One region of the Adlercreutzia sp. DFI.6.23 genome, then DNA from elsewhere that is predicted to be linked to it. Evidence: predicted binding sites of a transcription regulator. Region 1 holds the regulator's gene; each other region holds the start of a gene.
The links. Region 1 encodes HrcA, which represses chaperone genes, less so after heat shock. Its sites were predicted from a motif close to TNTTAGCANNCNNNNNNNNNGNNTGCTAANA; they were not measured.
Positions count from the first base shown of each region.

Region 2: the regulator HrcA is predicted to act here: its motif matches at 2,239-2,269, upstream of htpG (molecular chaperone HtpG).
Region 3: the regulator HrcA is predicted to act here: its motif matches at 3,313-3,343, upstream of groES (co-chaperone GroES).

Region 1 covers NZ_JANGBP010000002.1:238,151-244,060, forward strand. Annotated here, with positions in the region: gene NE591_RS02795 (flavodoxin family protein) at 1-350, opposite strand, end outside; gene NE591_RS02800 (hypothetical protein) at 451-633, shown strand; gene dusB (tRNA dihydrouridine synthase DusB) at 636-1,607, shown strand; gene hemW (radical SAM family heme chaperone HemW) at 1,839-3,011, shown strand; gene hrcA (heat-inducible transcriptional repressor HrcA) at 3,345-4,355, shown strand; gene dnaJ (molecular chaperone DnaJ) at 4,413-5,561, shown strand; gene NE591_RS02825 (16S rRNA (uracil(1498)-N(3))-methyltransferase) at 5,573-5,910, shown strand, end outside.
Region 2 covers NZ_JANGBP010000013.1:66,202-72,111, reverse strand. Annotated here, with positions in the region: gene htpG (molecular chaperone HtpG) at 128-2,116, opposite strand; gene NE591_RS11340 (FAD-dependent oxidoreductase) at 2,538-3,668, shown strand; gene NE591_RS11335 (helix-turn-helix transcriptional regulator) at 3,724-4,767, shown strand; gene NE591_RS11330 (MDR family MFS transporter) at 5,264-5,910, opposite strand, start outside.
Region 3 covers NZ_JANGBP010000005.1:10,084-15,993, forward strand. Annotated here, with positions in the region: gene NE591_RS05920 (hydrogenase maturation nickel metallochaperone HypA) at 1-115, shown strand, start outside; gene nadE (NAD(+) synthase) at 266-1,102, shown strand; gene NE591_RS05930 (sensor histidine kinase) at 1,240-2,475, shown strand; gene NE591_RS05935 (response regulator transcription factor) at 2,468-3,169, shown strand; gene groES (co-chaperone GroES) at 3,417-3,704, shown strand; gene groL (chaperonin GroEL) at 3,754-5,388, shown strand; gene NE591_RS05950 (xanthine phosphoribosyltransferase) at 5,759-5,910, shown strand, end outside.

The DNA of each region.
Region 1 (5,910 bases):
GCGGCCGGCTTCATGCGGAAGTTCGTGCCGCCGGCGTAGAACATGCGGTCCATGAGCGCCCGCAGCGATCCGGCCATACCGGCGTAGTACACCGGCGACCCCACGATGAAGCCATCGCACTCGGCGGCCTTCGCGATGAGCTCGTTGCAGCAGTCCTCGGCGAACACGCAACGCTTATCGCCGGTCTTGCCGCAAATGCCGCAGGCGATGCACCCGCGGATCTCCTTGTTGCCGATCCAGACAAGCTCGGTCTGAACGCCCTCGGCCTCAAGAGCAGCGGCCGCTTCCTCCAGCGCCCGGTTCGTGTTGCCCTTCCAGCGCGGGCTCCCGTTGATGAGCAGTACCTTCACGATCGTCTCCTCTTCTTGTGATCTTGCCGCGACCGCGGCGCGCATCCATTAAACTATGCTCATTCTACACCGTTAAACGCAGCAGTCGAAAGAAGCACCGATGGCCAAGGAACAAGAAGACTACGACTGGATCAACGACCCCTTCGACGAGAAGAAGATCGCCGAGGAGCGGGAGCACATGGGCATGAGCGGCACGTCCAAGACCTTCGTGGGCGTCGGGTGCCTTCTGTTCGTGCTCGGTTTCATCGTGCTCATCGGGCTTTTGCTGTTCGGGATTCTGTAGCTGTGGAGGGACTCTTCGGGAAATACCGGGTGCTGCTGGCGCCCATGGCCGGTGTGTCCGACATCGCTTTCCGGACGCTGTGCCGCGAGGCGGGGGCCGACATGGCCTTCACGGAGATGGTGTCGGCCAAGGGGCTCTCCTTTGCCAACGAGAAGACGCGGCATCTGCTGGCGCTCGCCGACGGCGAGTCCCAGGTGGCCGTGCAGCTGTTCGGCCACGAGCCGGAGGTGATGGCCTCCCAGGCCGCCTGGATCGAGGACGAAATGGGGGAGAGCCTGGCCTACCTGGACATTAACATGGGGTGTCCCGCCCGTAAGATCGTGTCGAAGGGGGACGGCTCGGCTCTTATGAAGGAGCCCGATCTGGCCGCCTCCGTCGTGCGGGCCGTGAAGGGCGTCGTGGAGCATCCGGTCACGGTGAAGTTCCGCCGGGGCTGGGCGGAAGGCGACGAGACGGCGTCGGCCTTCGCGCGCCGTATGGAGGAGGCCGGGGCCGACGGGGTCACGGTGCACGGGCGGTTCGCCGAGCAGCTGTACCGGGGGAGTGCCGACTGGGGCGTCATCGCTCGCGTGCGCGAGGCGGTGTCCGTGCCCGTCGTGGGCAACGGCGACATCCGCAGCGGAGCCGACGCCATGCGCATGGCGGTCGAGACCGGCTGCGACGCGGTGATGATCGCCCGGGGCGCCGAGGGCAACCCATGGCTGTTCTCCCAGGTACAAGCCGCTCTTGCCAGCGAACCCGAACCTGCGCCGCCCACGGTTGAGGAACGCATTGCCATGGCGCGCCGCCATGCGGAGCTGCTCACCCATCGCGAGGGGCGCAACATCGTGCGCATGCGCAAGCACGCCATGTGGTACATGGCGGGTCTCCCCGGCGCCGCCCAAGCCCGCGGCCGCATCAACTACTGCACAACGCTTTCGGACTTCGACGCGGTGTTCGACGAGCTTCTGGAGATTGCCCGGGAGCGTTCGTGATTTGTCCGTCTCGCGCCAATATCGCTCCGATTTCCTGCTGTCCATCTCGCATCAGGGTTGTCCGTCCGACGCTAGGAGGCATTGCAATTCGCTCAGACAGTCCTCGCCGGTATCGAAGGCGACAGGGTTCAATTTCCCGCATATCGCCGCGCCTTCGACACCGTCTGCGGAACTCGCTCGGTTGCAACGCCTCCTATCGTCGGACTACCCAGCCGGAAAGAGAGGTCTGTCGTGGCTTATGACCCTTATAAAGCACTGTACCTGCATATTCCGTTCTGCGTGAAGCGGTGCGGGTACTGCGATTTCGCCACTTCGGCGGTAGAACGGGACTCGCCGATTATTGACGAGTACGTGGAATCGCTCGTGATGGATATTCGCCGAGCCTCGAGGGAGGGGAAGCTCGGAGCCATTGAGACGGTGTATCTGGGCGGGGGGACGCCGAGCTATATCGGCATGAGACGACTTTCGATGCTTCTTTATGCGCTGTCGATGTCGATGCATCTCGAACCCGAGGTCGAGTGCACGATGGAGGCGAACCCCGAAAGTCTTACGGCGCCCATGGTGCGGGATATCTGGGCGCTCGGGGTGAACCGGCTCTCCCTTGGCGTGCAGTCCTTCGACGACGAGGTGCTGAGCATCCTCGGCCGCGCCCACGACGCCGAGGCGGCGCGGGCGGCGGTGCGCGCGGCCCGGGAGCGCTTCGAGAACGTATCGGTGGATCTGATGTGCGGCATCCCGGGTCAGAGCGAGGAGTCCTTCGCGGAAAGCGTGCGGGAGGCGGTGGCGCTCGGCGCGAACCATGTGTCGGTGTACCCGCTGACCATTGAACCCCATACGCCTTTCGATGCCGCCATTATGCGGGGCGAGATGCTCGAGCCCGACGAGGATGCGGAAGCGGCGGCCATGGAGGAGGCTCAGCGCATCCTGGAGGACGCGGGCTTTCACCGCTACGAGGTGGCAAGCTACGCGAGGCCCGGGTTCGAGAGCCGGCATAACACCGCCTATTGGACGGGCAAGCCCTATCTTGGCCTCGGTCGGTCAGCCGTCACCATGACCCAGAACGCCGAGCGTCGCATGCGGGTGCAGGACGGACAGGTGGTGGATGATCTGAACGCGCGGCAGATGGCCGCCGAGGACCTCATGCTGGGCATGCGCATGGCCCGCGGCGTCTCCGACAAGCAGGTGGCGCGGGCGGCGGCGGTCATCGACGGCACCGAAACGGGTGGGGGCACGCGGTTGGCCGCAGCGGCCTTTGAGAGCGAGGGCGGCTCGGTCCTCGCCGCCTTCGATGAACTGGCCGACCTGGGCCTGGTCGAACACGCGGACGGCCGTTGGCGCCCCACCGACGCCGGCTGGCTCTGCGGCAACGAGCTCTACGGCCGCCTCCTCGACCTCGCCCCGTAAGCCAACCCATCGTCCCTTCTTCGCATACCACCTCCGTAGGGGGCGACCAAGGTCGCCCCTCCTCAACGCCGAAAATTTTTCTTTCTCGGGAGGGCGGTGCAAGCACCGCCGCTCGAGAACGGGCGATCTTCTCGAAGAGGGCAGACCGAGGTCTGCCCCTACAGAAGCAGTGCACCAGGGGCACAGCCGCCTTCTGTCGGCGGTTGTGTGTCGCTTGCGTCGAGATGGGCGCTTCCATTAGCACTCTCGCCTTGCGGTTGCTAAAATGGCGTCAACAACGGAAGGTTCCGCGCCCGACGCGCGGGACGAGGCGGGAAGGCGAGAGGAGCGGATATGCTGTCGGAGAGGCGCCAGAGAGTGCTGCGCGCGCTGATCGAGGACTACATCGAGTACGCGCTCCCCGTGGGCTCGCGTACCCTGACCGAGCGGCACCGCCTGGGCGTGAGCCCCGCCACGGTGCGCAACGACCTCTCTGCTCTGGAAGACGCCGGCTTCATCCAGCAGCCGCACACCTCTGCCGGGCGCGTGCCCACCGACGCCGGCTACCGCACCTTCGTCGACGAGCTGCTCTCGTCGGGATTGGCCGAGGAAGAGCGCCCGCACCAGGCCATGGTTGACGAGCTGCGCGCCTCGGCCTCGGAGCTGGACGCGCTCATGGAACGCACCTCGGCGGCCCTCGCGCGGCTCACCAACTGCCTGTCCATTGTCATGGCGCCCTCGGTGCTCGCGGGCCGCATTCGTCAGATCACGCTGGTGTCGCTTTCGCCCTGGCAGGCCATCGTCATCGTGGTGGCCGAGGACGGCCAGGTGGTCAACCGCACGGTCACCTTCGCCGACGAGGTCTCCGCCGACGAGCTGGCAGGTGCCCAGAACCTGCTGAACCGGGTGCTCGCCGGGCACTCGGCCCGCGACGTGCGCCGCTCCATGGACGCCGGCACCGTAGAGGCCCTCAGCGACCCGCTCGTGCAGCTCATCATCGACGAGGTCATAGAATGCTTGGGCGAGTCCGAAAGCGCTCGTGCCCACAGCCTCGGTGTCTCGGCGCTTCTGCGCCAGCCGGAGTTCAGCGATTCGAAGGCCCTGCTGCCGGTCATAGAAGTGCTGGAGGACGACCGCGTGCTGCTGAACACCTTCGACGAGGCCGCCGCGGAAGGGGGGCCGGTCATGGTGCGCATCGGGCACGAGAACCCCGCCTCGGAGCTCGCTGGTGTCTCTATCGTGGCCTGCCCCTATGGGCGCGGCGAGTCCGAGGGCGTCGTCGCCGTCATCGGCCCCACCCGCATGAACTACGAGCGCGCCATCCGCGCCGTCCGCGCCGCCCAGTGCGCGCTGCACGGCGAGTAGACGTGCGTTACCCAAGAATACGGAAGAGCGAACGAAGAAAGGCAAGATTCACCTATCATGGCCGCAACTAAGGACCTCTACGAAATCCTCGGCGTCTCCCGCGACGCCTCCGAAGCCGAGATCAAGAAAGCATTTCGCCATAGGGCGCGGGAGCTGCACCCGGACGTGAACAAGGCACCGGATGCCGAAGACCAGTTCAAGGAGCTGAACGAGGCCTACGACGTGCTGTCCGACCCCCAGAAGAAGGCCCAGTACGACCGCTTTGGCACGATTCCCGGCGCGGCGAGTGGCGGCGGCCCCTACGGCGGCGTCGGCATCGATTTCGAGGACTTGTTCGGTGGCGGCTTCGGCGGCATGGGTGATATCTTCTCCACCTTCTTCGGCGGCGCGGCCGCAGGCGGCCGCCAGGTGCGCAAGGACGGCCGCGACATGGGCGTGGGCATCCGCATCACGCTGAAAGAGGCGGCGACCGGCGAGAAGAAGGAGATCGTTTACGACCGCCTGGCGCCGTGTCCCGATTGCGACGGCACGGGCCTGGGCGAGGACGGCAAGGAAGTGACCTGCGAGGAATGTCACGGTACCGGTCGGGTCGTCACCGTGCAGCACACCTTCTTGGGCGACATGCAATCGGCCACCACGTGCCCCGCCTGCCACGGCACCGGCACGGTCATCGACAACCCGTGCCCCGAATGCGAGGGCCAGGGGCGCGTGCCCGACCGCCAGCGCGTCTCGGTGGAGATCCCCAAGGGCATTCGCGACGGCCAGCAGCTGCGCATCCACGGCTTCGGCGAAGCGGGCATGCAGGGTGCGCCGGCCGGCGACCTTATCGTCACCGTGCGCATCGCCCCCGACGAGTTCTTCGAGCGCGACGGCGACAACCTGCACTGCAAGCTCGTGGTTCCCATGGTACAGGCGGCGCTCGGCGCCGATATCGAAATCGACGGCATCTACGAGGACGAGAAGGTCACGGTTGCCATCCCCGAGGGCTGCCAGAACGACCAGATCGTGCGCGTGAAGGGCTTCGGCATGCCGCGCCTGAAAAGCGACGCTCGCGGCGATTTGTTCGCGCACATCGCCGTGGAGGTGCCGAAGAAGCTCTCCAAGCGCGAGCGCGAGCTTTTGGAGGAGCTGGCCGAGGAGATGGGCGAGGACGTGAACGAGGAGAAGCGCTCGCCCTTGCAGAAGCTCCGCGACATTTTCGAGTAGGGCTACTGATCATGTCGTTGCCGCGCTTCTTCCTGGAAAACCAAGTGCTCGCTGCCGAAACGGAGGCAGTGTTCCCGCTGCGCCTTGAGTCCGACGACGCGAAGCACGCGCGGGTGCTCCGGCTGGCGGCGGGTGAGCACATCGCCGTGATCGACGCCGACCAGGATTACTTCGAATGCGAGATCGTCGATTTTGCGGACGAGCTGCCGCTCGTTTCCATTGCGCGCCATGAAGACGCGAGCGAGGCCGGCCCGCAGGTGATTCTGCTGCAGGGCCTGGCCAAGGGCGACAAGATGGAGACCGTCATCCGCCACGCCACCGAAGTAGGCGTGGCGGCCTTCGTCCCCCT
Region 2 (5,910 bases), on a different contig from region 1:
CTCGACATCTAACAACTCGAAATTCTTGCTCCGAAACCGGGAAAGGATCGCGCGAAGGCGATCCTTTCCAAGAGAGAGGAGGGAGTCTCGAGTTGTTTCAGTTCAGCGGCGCCGAGCATCGACCTCGCTACTTCATCAGCTCGCTCACAGCCTGGGCGAAGGCGAGCGGGTTGTCGGGCATGACGCCTTCCACGAGGAGCGCCTGGTCGAACAGGATGCCGGCGTAGGTGCGCACCTTGTCGTCGTCGCCGGCCTCATGGGCCGCGCGCAGGGCTTCGAACACCGGGTGCTTGGCGTTCATCTCCAGCACGAGGTGCAAATCGGGCAGCCCCTCGGCACCAGGCTGGCTCTTCAGCACCTGCACCATGGCCAGCGACACGCCGCCCTCGCTTGTGACCACGGCCGGCGCATCGGTAAGGCGAGTGGAAACGACAACGCGCTCCACCTTTTCGCCCAGCGCCTCGCGCATCACGTCGAAGAGCTCAGCGTTGGACTCGGTGGCCTCCTCGGCCTCCTTCTTCTCCTCATCGGTGGTAAGTCCCAAGTCCTCGGAGCCCACGTTCTTGATGAAGTAGGGCTGCTTGCTCTCCTCGTCGCCATCCACCGCGTGCTCACCGTAGGTGCCCATGGCCATCATGCAGAACTCGTCCACGTCCTGGTCGCACAGCAGCACGTCGTAGCCCTTGGCCAAAACCGTGGTCACGAGCGGCATGGCGGCCAAACGCTCCAGCGAATCGCCCGCGGCATAGAAGATGGAATCGGCGCCAGCGGGAGCCGCGGCCAAATACTCGTCCAGAGTGATCATCTTCTGCTGCTTGGCGGAGTAGAACAGAAGCAGGTCGCCGAGCGTGTCCTTGGCCATCCCGTAGCTCTGGTAGATACCGAACTTCAACGTGCGGCCGAACTGCTCGAAGAACTTCTCGTAGGCTTCGCGGTCGTCGTCGCGCATGTTCACCAGATCGGCCTTGATCTTCTTCTCTAGCCGGCGGGCGATGGCGCGCAGCTGGCCGTTGTGCTGCAGCGTCTCGCGGGAGATGTTCAGCGTGAGGTCGGATGAGTCAACCACGCCGCGCACGAAGCCGAAGTAGTCGGGCAGAAGCTCCTCGCACTTGTCCATGATGAGCACGTTGGAGGAGTACAGGGCAAGCCCGCGCTTGTAGTCCTTCGAATACATGTCCCACGGCGCGCGGCTCGGCACGAACATGAGGGCGTCGTAGTTGAGCGACCCTTCCGCGTGCACGGAAATGGTACGGGCCGGGTTTTCGAAATCGTGGAAGTCGGTCTTGTAGAACTCGTCGTATTCTTCCTGGGAAACTTCGGACTTCTTGCGCTTCCAGATGGGGATCATGGAGTTGATGGTCTCCACCTCGGTGTAGCTCTCCCACGTCGGCGCGGCCGGTTCCTCGCCCTCGGCCGGCTCGGGCGCCTCAACCTTGCGACTCTTCGTCACTTCCATCTTGATGGGGTAGCGCACGTAGTTGCTGTAGCGCTTGATGAGCTGGGTGAGCCCGTGCTCGCTGGCGAAAGTGCCGAAGGACTCGTCGGCGGTGTCGTCCTTCAGGTACACGATGACGTCGGTGCCGTGCTCGGCGCGCTCGGCCGGCTTGATGTCGTAGCCGTCGACGCCGTCGGATTCCCAGGCCCAGGTCTCGTCGCTTCCGATGGCGCGGGAGACGACGCGCACCTTCTTGCCCACCATAAAGGCGGAGTAGAAGCCGACGCCGAACTGGCCGATGATGTCCACATCGGTGAGGTCGTCGAGGCCCTTCGCCTCGCCGGGCTCGGAATCGGCAGCGGCCTCGGCCTGGGCGGCCTTGAACTCGAAGGAATCGGAATGGGCGATGGTGCCCAGGTTCTTGTCCAGTTCGTCCTTGGTCATACCGATGCCGTTGTCGGACACGGTGACCGTGCGCTCGTCGGCGGAAAAGCCCACCGTGATGGCCAGGTCGTCGCGGCCCACAGCCACCGACGGGTCGGTCAGGCTGCGGAAGTACAGCTTGTCCACCGCGTCGGACGCGTTGGAGATAAGCTCGCGCAGGAAGATCTCGCGATTGGTGTAGATGGAGTTGATCATGAGGTCGAGCAGCTTCTTGCTCTCTGTCTTGAACTTGCGCATAGGCTGGTTCCTTCTTTCATACGATCGGAAGACGCTTGACCGCCCGAGTGTAGGTCGCTCGCCGGCAGTATCTCGCGGTGCGTACGGGTTGTGCGTCAGTCGTTGACCGGCGGCGACAAAAGCGTTAGCAGTCTTCCCTTACGAGTGCTAATAGCACATTGTACGCAGAAGGAAACCTAAGTCAAGTGTTATCAAGTTTTCTTACGCATTTCCTCGAACTGTTTTCGGGAATGTTCGAACCCCTTCAAGGACGCCAGGAGCTTCTTCGATGAGCTGAACATGAGCAAGCTTCTCATCAGGCATTTCTTGACAATCAACCCTTTTGGGTGGTGCGGTTCAACCCATCTGGGCGGTGCGCGGTACGGCAGGCGGCGCGTATGGTGCGCCCTGTTGTTGCACTTCCAACGAAAAGGAGAGGATCATGGGCATCATGAACAACGCAGGGGAGCTGAACACCGCCGAGAAGGGCTTCTCGCGCCGCAACTTCCTTATGGGCGCTGCCTCCGCCGGCGCGCTCGCCGTACTCGGCCTTTCCGGCTGCGCGCCGAAGGGCAAAGACGAGCTTTCCGACACGGGAGCCTCTGCGACGGGTGCCGACGTCAACTGGGACGAGGAGACCGAAGTGCTCGTCGTGGGCTCGGGTTATGCCGGACTGGCCGCCGTCTACGAGGCCGCCAAGGCCGGCGCTGCCGTCCGCGTCATCGAGAAGCACAAGATGGCCGGCGGCAACTCCGTGTACGCCGACGGGCAGATCGCCGTGGTGGGCTCGGCCGCCCAGAAGGCCGCGGGCATCGAGGACAGCATCGAGACCTTCATGAACGATGCGCTCACCGCCGGTTTGAACCTCAACTACAAGGACAAGCTGCAACTTGTGGGCGAGAAGTCCAACGAGGTGTTCGAGTGGACTGTGAGCGAGATCGGCGTGGAGTGGGCCCAGGACGAGGCCACCGTGGCCGAGGGCTGCAGCGACTTCGATCCCGACACCGCCTCATCCACCACCAACGTGAAGACCACCCGCGGCGTGGTGCTGGCCACCGGCGGCTACGGCAAGGACGTGACCTTCCGCAGCGCCCAGGATCCGCGCCTCGACGAGACCGTGGGCTGCACGAACTTCGACGGCGCCACGGCCCACGGCCTGCGCGTGGCCCTGGACGCCGGCGTCATGGGCATGCAGCTGGACCAGATCCAGTGCTATCCCTACACGAGCCCCGAGGAGGACTCCTTCGGCTGCGCCGCCACCTGGATCGAGGCCGAGAGCGCCTACGCGCCCACCATCGACCCCACCACCGGCAAGCGCTTCGTCAACGAGCTCACCGACCGCAAGCGCTTCTGCGACGCCATGTTCGAGGTGGGCACGCCGCTCGTGCAGATCGGCTCGGTGGACAACGTGCCCGACTGGTGCGCCGAGAGCCTGGAAAACGCGCTGAGCGCGGGCGAGGCCACCGGTGGCGTACACGGCGCCTGCCGTCTGGGCTGCAACGGCACCCTCGACTGCCTCGTGAACGGCCGCATCGCCGGCCAGCAGGTGGCCGCGCTGGAGCCCGTGGCCTAAGGCAAACGCCCCAGAGACGCGCTTTCAACCCTTCTGGGCGATGCGCCGGGCAGCCTTGAGGCCCTATCCTGCAGAGACCGCTCGCCCGGAGAAGCTCGTCCACGTAGTGATCGCCCTGGCCGGGAGCCGCGTACTGAAGGCCGTTGTCGTGGCCGGCGTGGGGGCCCTCGGCACCGAACTGCAGATAGCCGCGGACGCCGTGGCCGTCATCGGCTGCGGAACCTGCCTCATTGCCGCCACCAGGGCGCTTGCCCACGTAGAAGGACGCCACACATCCACGGAGTGGAAGCTGCCCGTGACGGAACGCGCCGGCTTCATTGCCTTTGTCATCCTGTTCCCCGTGCTGAACGCCGTGGGCCGCGCCCTAAGCCCGCTGGGCTTCTGGGGCGACGTGAGCATCGTCGGCGCCGATGCGCTTCCCTCTATCTTGCCCGCCTGCGTCCTGTTCGCCGCCGTGGTAGCCGCCGTGTTCCACCACCGCGACGACGGCGGCATGTTCCCTCGCATGGCCGCGGCCCTTCTCGTTTTGCTGGGCGCCCTTTTGCTCGTCGACCAGACGACCCTGACCGAGCTCGCGGTTCCCGAGGTCATCATCCAGAGCGCGTCGCTTTCCGTTGAGCTGCTGTCCCACTTCCTGTTCTGGCTCGCCGGCGTCATGGCGGCCCGCACCCTGGAATGGCCGCCGCTGCGCAGCACCGCCATGGCCAAGCTCGTTATGAGTACGGCCGCCATCCTCTTCAGCCTCATCCTGCAATCGGTCTCGAGCCTCGGCCGCTTCATCGTCATCGCCGCCCTTTACGGTGCCGTGGCGGTGCTCATGGCCGTTGTGTGGCGAACCTGGCAAGCGGGACACGAAGCGACGGCGACGTCCCCCGCGAACGACCTGGCCGAAGCCTGCGCCCTCATTGCCGCCGAGCGCAACCTCTCCCCGCGCGAGGCCGAAGTGCTGGCGCTTTTGGCCGAGGGGCACAGCCGCACTTTCATCATGGAGAAGCTCGTCATCTCCGACGCCACGGTGAAGAGCCACACCAACCATATCTACCAGAAACTCGGCGTCCATTCAAAGCAAGACCTCATCACGCTGGTTCGGGAGCGATAGAGGATCCCGCAAGCACCGTCGCCAGCGCCTCAAAAGATCGGCGAACTTACTGGCGGCCGCGCGATATCGCTACGGAAAAGAACTCCGCCGCCTTCAAATGGCTTGGAAATCACGAAAGATCGGCGCTGACCGCGAAATTGCGCCTTCGTTGTAATACACCACCTGGGAAAACTCCAGCAATAATCAGCAATCGAGCCTCTTGGAGTTCGAAAACGCCGATGTTTCGCGATTTTCAAGCCATTTGAGCGCCCCGAACATTCATTTTCACCGTCTTTTCCGATGTTTCGTGATTTTCAAGCCATATGAGAAACGAAACACTGCGCAAGTTAGCAGAAAGCCTGTATGCCGTTGCTACATCCAGGCTTTCATACGAAGTTCAACGCAGGGGGTAAAAGAGCATGCATCGCGTCGTGGGCCGAGCCCAACTTCTCCAGCAGAGCACGCAACGCCTCATGGGCCAGGCCCTGCGCTCCCAACGAAGCGAGCGACACAGCCCCTACTTCTCCAGGATGTCGATAGCCTCCACGAGCGAGCGCATGATGTTGCGGCGGGACAGGGCGCCGACGAGCTTGCCGTCCTGCACCACCGGCACCTTCTTGATGCGCTTGGAAGCGAACAGGGCGCATACCTCGTCCACGGGCGTGGTGGCCTCCACGGAGATCACGCGGCGCGTCGCCACGGCCATGACGTTCAAGCCCATGAGCTCCCGAAGGCGCGTGGCAGCGTCCTCGTCGTCGATGTAGCGGTAACCATTCAGCAGCGTGGAGTCGACGAGCGCGATCTCGGTCTTGCCGAGGTAGCTCGCCACATCGCCGTCGGACACGAAGCCCACCAAGTCGCCCGCGGCGTTCACCACGGGAAGGCCGCTCGTCTGGTTGGCATCCATCAGGCGGATGACCTCGGCCATAGTGGCGGTGTCGGCCGCGCACACCGGCTCGCGGTTCATCACCTCGGCCGCCACGTAGGTGCGCGCCGGGTTCAAGGACTCGCCCAGGGTGCCGTCCACGGCCACGCCGGAAATGCCGGCCGCGTAGTCCACGGGCTCCGCACCGCGCTCGGCCGGCGTGGCCGCCGCAGCCCCCGCTGTCGCCACCGGGCGGTTGCGCACGAGGAAGATGATGACGAGCGCCGCCACGCACATGA
Region 3 (5,910 bases), on a different contig from region 1:
CGAGCACGACCTCTACAACCGCTTTTGCCCCGTCTGCGACTCGTTCGCGACGGAGCTTCTGGCCGGGCGCGAGCTGCAGATCGACTCCATCGAGGTGGATCTTCCCGAGGAGTAACGGCCGCGCACGTCGCCAGAAGGACGCATGCCGGCAATCGGCCCGAAACAAAGCGCTGCCATACTCGTGGCAGCGCTTTTGCTATGCTGTCACCGTTCCAACCTGAGCGCAGCGAAGGGTCGCCCCTTGCGCCAACCCGAGAGGACGCCTATGAACCCCCATCAGATGTACGAGGCCTGCACTGACGCTTTGGGCGCCTTCGTGCGCGGCGCCGGCTTTACCGATGTGGTCATCGGGCTGTCCGGCGGCATGGATTCCACACTCGTGGCCGTCATGGCCGCCGACGCGTTGGGGGCCGACCATGTGCACGGGGTCATGCTGCCCGGCCCCTATTCCAGCGAGTCGTCCATCGACGACGCCGAGGCGCTGGCCTTAGCCCTCGGCATCTCCAACATCACGGTGCCCATCTGCGAGCCCTTCGAGGCCTTCGAGGCGGTGCTCGCCCGCGCTTGCGGCGGGGCGCTCACCGGGCTTGCCGCGGAGAACACCCAGGCTCGCTGTCGCATGGTGTGCCTCATGGCGCTTTCGAACGCCCACGGCTGGCTCATGCTGAACACGGGCAACAAGTCCGAGGCGGCCATGGGCTACTCCACGCTCTACGGCGACACGGCCGGGGCCTTCGCGCCCTTGGGCGGCGTGTACAAGACCGACGTCTTCGCCATGGCGCGCTGGCGCAACCGCCGGGCCGTGGAAGAGGGCGGTACTGGCCCCATTCCCGTGAACGTGTTCGTGAAGCCGCCGAGCGCGGAACTCGCGCCCGATCAGGAGGACGAGAAGTCCCTCGGCGTCGATTACGCCACGCTGGATCGAATTCTCGTCGCCTATGTGGAAGAGGGGAAGGATGCGGCGGCTATCGTCGCCGAGAGCGGCCTGAGCCGCGATTTGGTGGATTACGTCATCGCCCGTACCGACGCCAACGCCTTCAAGCGTGCGTTGGAGCCTCCGTACCCTGACGCGCCGTTCTACGGCGATCCCGCGTCTCGTTAGTGAAGCTGCGTCCCGCTGGCGATCCCGCGTCCTGCTGGCGAACGAGCCCCGTCTGGGGTCGGCGTTGTTCAACAGGCTCGTTTCATACACCCCGCGGTGTATGGCGCGTGGGCGTCCGGTCGTTTACCATAGCGGTCATGGATAAGATCTTTCGAAATACCCCGAAGTTTACGGCCACCGACTGGCTCATCGACGCCGTCATCGCGGCGGGGGCCTTCGGGTTCTGCTGCCTGCAGCTCACCGTGGCCGTTAACCTGCTCATCCCCGACGAGTTCATGCGCCGGCTCATGGGCATCCAGGCTATGGTGCCCTCGGGCCTCTCGCTTCTGGCCATCGCGCTCACCACGCTGCCGCTCGTGCTGCGGCGCAAGTTCCCCTGGGCCGTGTTCGTGTGGTGCCTGGTCAGCTGGGGTCTGCTTCAAGCGGAGCTGAACGGCATCGCCCTGTCCGTGGCGGGCCCCCTCATTGCGCTGTTCACGCTGGCGTCTGCGCGCTCGCGGGCCGAGGCGGCCATCGCGTGCGCGGTCATGTGCCTGGTGCTGCTGTTCGCACCGGCGCCCCCGGAGCAGTCGCGCATCTTGACGCAGCTCACCGTGTTCCAGAACATGGCGCTGGCCCTGGCGGCCGCGTTCGCTGGCTACGCTCTGCACGAGCACCAGGAGCGCACCCGCGCCATCGAGGAGCGGGCGGTTGCCGCCGAGCGCAGCCGCGACGCCGAGGCGCGCCGTCGGGTGGAGGCCGAGCGCGTCTCCATCGCCCGGGAGGTGCACGACATCACGGCCCATTCGCTGTCGGCTGTGAGTATCCAGGCCGCGGCCGCCGAGCGCCTGGTCGATCGCGATCCCGCCGCCGCCAAGGAGGCCATCGCCGAGGTGCGTCGCACCGCCAAGGGCGCTCTGGAGGAAATCCGCGCCATGATCGGCGTGCTGCGCGCGGGGGAGGGGCCGGCCGAGACGACGCCCACCCAGGGCACCGATCGCATGGGCGATTTGGTGTCCTATTTGGAAGGTGCCGATATCGAGGTCACGCTGGACGAGACCGCCTACGACCGCGCCTGCGTGCCGGCGTTCATCGACGTGGCCCTCTTCGGCATCGCGCGTGAGGCGGCCACGAATATCGTGCGCCACGCCGGGGCGCGCCGTGCGACGCTGGCACTGTCCACGAAACGGGAGGGCTTCGCCGAGCTTATCGTCGACGACGACGGGAAGGGGCTCGCTGCCCCGGCCGCCGCGGCCGGTCACCACGGCCTGCTCGGCATGCGCGAGCGCGCGCGGCTTCTACAGGGCACGTTCTCCGCGTCCCCAAGTCCGCTCGGCGGCGTGCGCATTGCCGTGAGCGTTCCCCTCAGCCAGAAGGAGGAGACCCATGAGTGAGGCCGATCCCATCCGCGTGCTCGTCGTGGACGACCAGGATCTCGTGCGCGGCGGCTTCAAGGCCATTCTCGGCACCTACGAGGGCATCGAGATCGTCGGCGAGGCCCGAAACGGGGCCGATGCGGTACAGGAGGCGCAGCGCCTTCGGCCCGACGTGGTGCTCATGGACATCCGCATGCCCGAAATGAACGGCATCGAGGCCACCCGCGCCATCACATCGAACCCGCTGCTCGCAAAAACCCGGGTGCTCGTGCTCACCACCTTCGACGTGGACGAGTACGTTTACGATGCTCTGGGCGCCGGGGCGAGCGGCTTTTTGCTGAAGGATGCCGACCCCGACGAGATCGTGGCGGCCATCCGCGTCGTGGCCCGAGGCGACGCGCTCATCCAGCCCTCGGTGATGCGCCGGCTGGTGGAGACCTTCGTGGCCGCGCGCCCGCGGGGCGGCTGGGGCGCCGCCGATGTGGCCGAGACTCGCCGCGCCGCGCTGACGAGCCTCACCGACCGTGAGCGCGAGATTCTCGTGCTGGTGGCCCGGGGCCTTTCCAACGACGAGATCGCCGAAGAGCTGTTCATCTCGCCGGCCACGGTGAAGACGCATCTGGCCCGCGTCATGGCTAAGACTGATGCTCACGACCGCGCCCAGCTCGTCGTCTTTGCCTACGAGACGGGTTTGGTGACGCCTGCCCCCTAGGGAGACTGTTCACCTGCACAAATTCCAACTTGAAAAGTAATCCCTGATCAAGATTATAATCACAGGAAACTTGAGTGAAAAAAACTCAAGTTTTTCTCCGTCCCCTCTTGCATTCCTTCCCGTAGCTGTTATGATGCGTAACTGTTTAGCACTCGTTGCTACCGAGTGCTAGCACTTAACCTAACCGAGTGGTTAAATTGGAAGTTGCGCGAAGGCGCTACAACAACCATTGAAAGGACGGCAAGCTATGAATTTGAAGCCTCTGGGCGACCGCGTCATCCTGAAGCAGGACGAGGCCGAGGTTACCACCGCGTCCGGCCTGTTCCTGGCCTCCGATGCCAAGGAGAAGCCCCAGACCGGTACCATCATCGCCGTGGGCGAGGGCAAGATGGACAAGGACGGCAAGCTGCTTCCTATGCCTATTAAGGTCGGCGACAAGGTCATCTACGGCAAGTTCGGCGGCACTGAGGTGACGCTGGACGGCGAGAACGTGCTGATTCTGCGCGCCGACGACATTTACGCCGTAGTTGAATAACTGAGAAGATAAACCGAGAAGATAGATCCACTGAAAGGAACGCGAACTTATGGCTAAGGAAATCAAGTTCGATACCGATGCCCGCTCCGGCTTGGCCGCGGGCGTCTCCAAGCTGGCCGATGCCGTCAAGGTGACGCTCGGCCCCAAGGGCCGCTACGTGGCTCTGGAGAAGTCCTACGGCGCCCCGCTCATCACCAACGATGGCGTGACCGTCGCCAAGGAAGTCGAGCTGGAGAACCCGGTCGAGAACATGGGCGCCCAGCTGGTGCGCGAGGTGGCCGTGAAGACCAACGACGTGGCCGGCGACGGCACCACCACCGCCACCCTCCTCGCCGACGTCATCGTCTCCGAGGGCCTGAAGAACGTGACCGCTGGCGCCGACGCGCTGGGCATTCGCCGCGGCATCGAGAAGGCCACCGACGCCATCGTGGCCGCCATCAAGGCCGACGCCACCCCGGTGTCCACCAAGGAGCAGATCGCCAACGTCGGCCGCATCTCCGCCGGCGACGCCGCCATCGGCGACAAGATCGCCGAGGCCATGGACGCCGTGGGCAACGACGGCGCCATCTCCGTGGAGGAGTCCCAGACCATCTTCGGCATCGACATGGACATCGTCGAGGGCATGCAGTACGAGCGCGGCTACATCTCCCCCTATATGGCCACCGATATGGAGAAGATGGAAGCGGTGCTGAAGGACCCCTTCATCCTGCTGACCGACATGAAGATCAACTCCATCCAGGACATGGTTCCGCTGCTGGAGGAAGTCATGCGCGCCCAGCGCCCGCTGTTCATCGTGGCTGAGGACGTCGAGGGCGAGGCCCTGTCCACCATCCTGCTGAACCGTCTGCGCGGCACCCTGAACGTCGTGGCCATCAAGGCTCCCGGCTTCGGCGACCGCCGCAAGCGCATCCTCGAGGACATCGCCGTGGTCACCGGCGCCCAGGTCATCGACAAGGACTTTGGCATGACCATGGCCGACGCCACGATGGAGATGCTCGGTACCGCCAAGACCGTGAAGGTCACCAAGGACACCGCCCTTATCGTGGACGGCGCGGGCAAGAAGGAAGACATTGAGAACCGCATCCAGATCATCCGTGCCGAGCTCGAGCGCGTCGATTCCGACTTCGACCGCGAGAAGGCCCAAGAGCGTCTGGCGAAGCTCTCCGGCGGCGTTGCCGTGCTGAAGGTGGGTGCTGCCACCGAGTCCGAGCTGAAGGAGAAGAAGTCCCGCATCGAGGACGCCCTGCAGGCGACTCGCGCGGCCGTGGAAGAGGGCATCGTCGCCGGCGGCGGCGTGGCGCTCGTGGACGCCATCGGCGCCCTGGACGCCGTCAAGGCCGACGACAAGGACGAGGAAGTCGGCATCGACATCATCCGCAAGGCCATCGAGGCTCCGATGCGCGCCATCGCCCAGAACGCCGGTTTCGAGGGCTCCGTCGTGGTGGAGAAGGTCAAGAGCCTGCCGAAGGGCGAGGGCTTGAACTGCGCCAACGGCGAGTACGGCAACATGATCGAGATGGGTGTGAACGACCCGGTGAAGGTGACTCGCACGGCGCTGCAGTCCGCGGCCTCCGTGGCGGCTCTCATCCTCATCACCGAGGCCACCATCAACGAGATCCCCAAGGAGGGTCCCGATCTGAGCGCTCTGGCTGCCGGCATGCAGGGCGGCGGCGGAATGTACTAGGCCCAAGCAGGAAAAACTTGCGTGCGGCCTAACCGCGTAACCTACTAACTCGCAGAAGGGCGCCCTCCGGGGCGCCCTTCCTGTTGCGCGCGAACATTTTCGCCCATTACTTGGAAATTGTGCTTTTTTGGAACACTTGACTTGGAAAATGTGCTTATTTGTTTTCGGAAAACCCCCATTTTGACCTGATAAAACTCAAGAAATACCAGGTCAAACCCCTATTCAAAAAAGCACATTTTCCAAGTTCTCAACCGCCAATTTCCCGTCCGCTCTATTTCATGGGCGTTTTCGGCAGTCGTTCCCAAGAGGGGCGCGATCTCCTAAGATAGTGCGATACGCGAAAATGGCCCCGAAGCCCAAGGAGGTTTCCGTGGAATTGTTGGAAGAGCGCATTCGCCGCGATGGCGTGGTGAAGGCGGGCGGTGTGCTGAAGGTGGACGCCTTCTTGAACCACCAGATGGACATCGAGCTGTTCTCCCAGATGGCCGAGGAATGGAAGCGCCTGTTTGCGGGCAAGCCCAT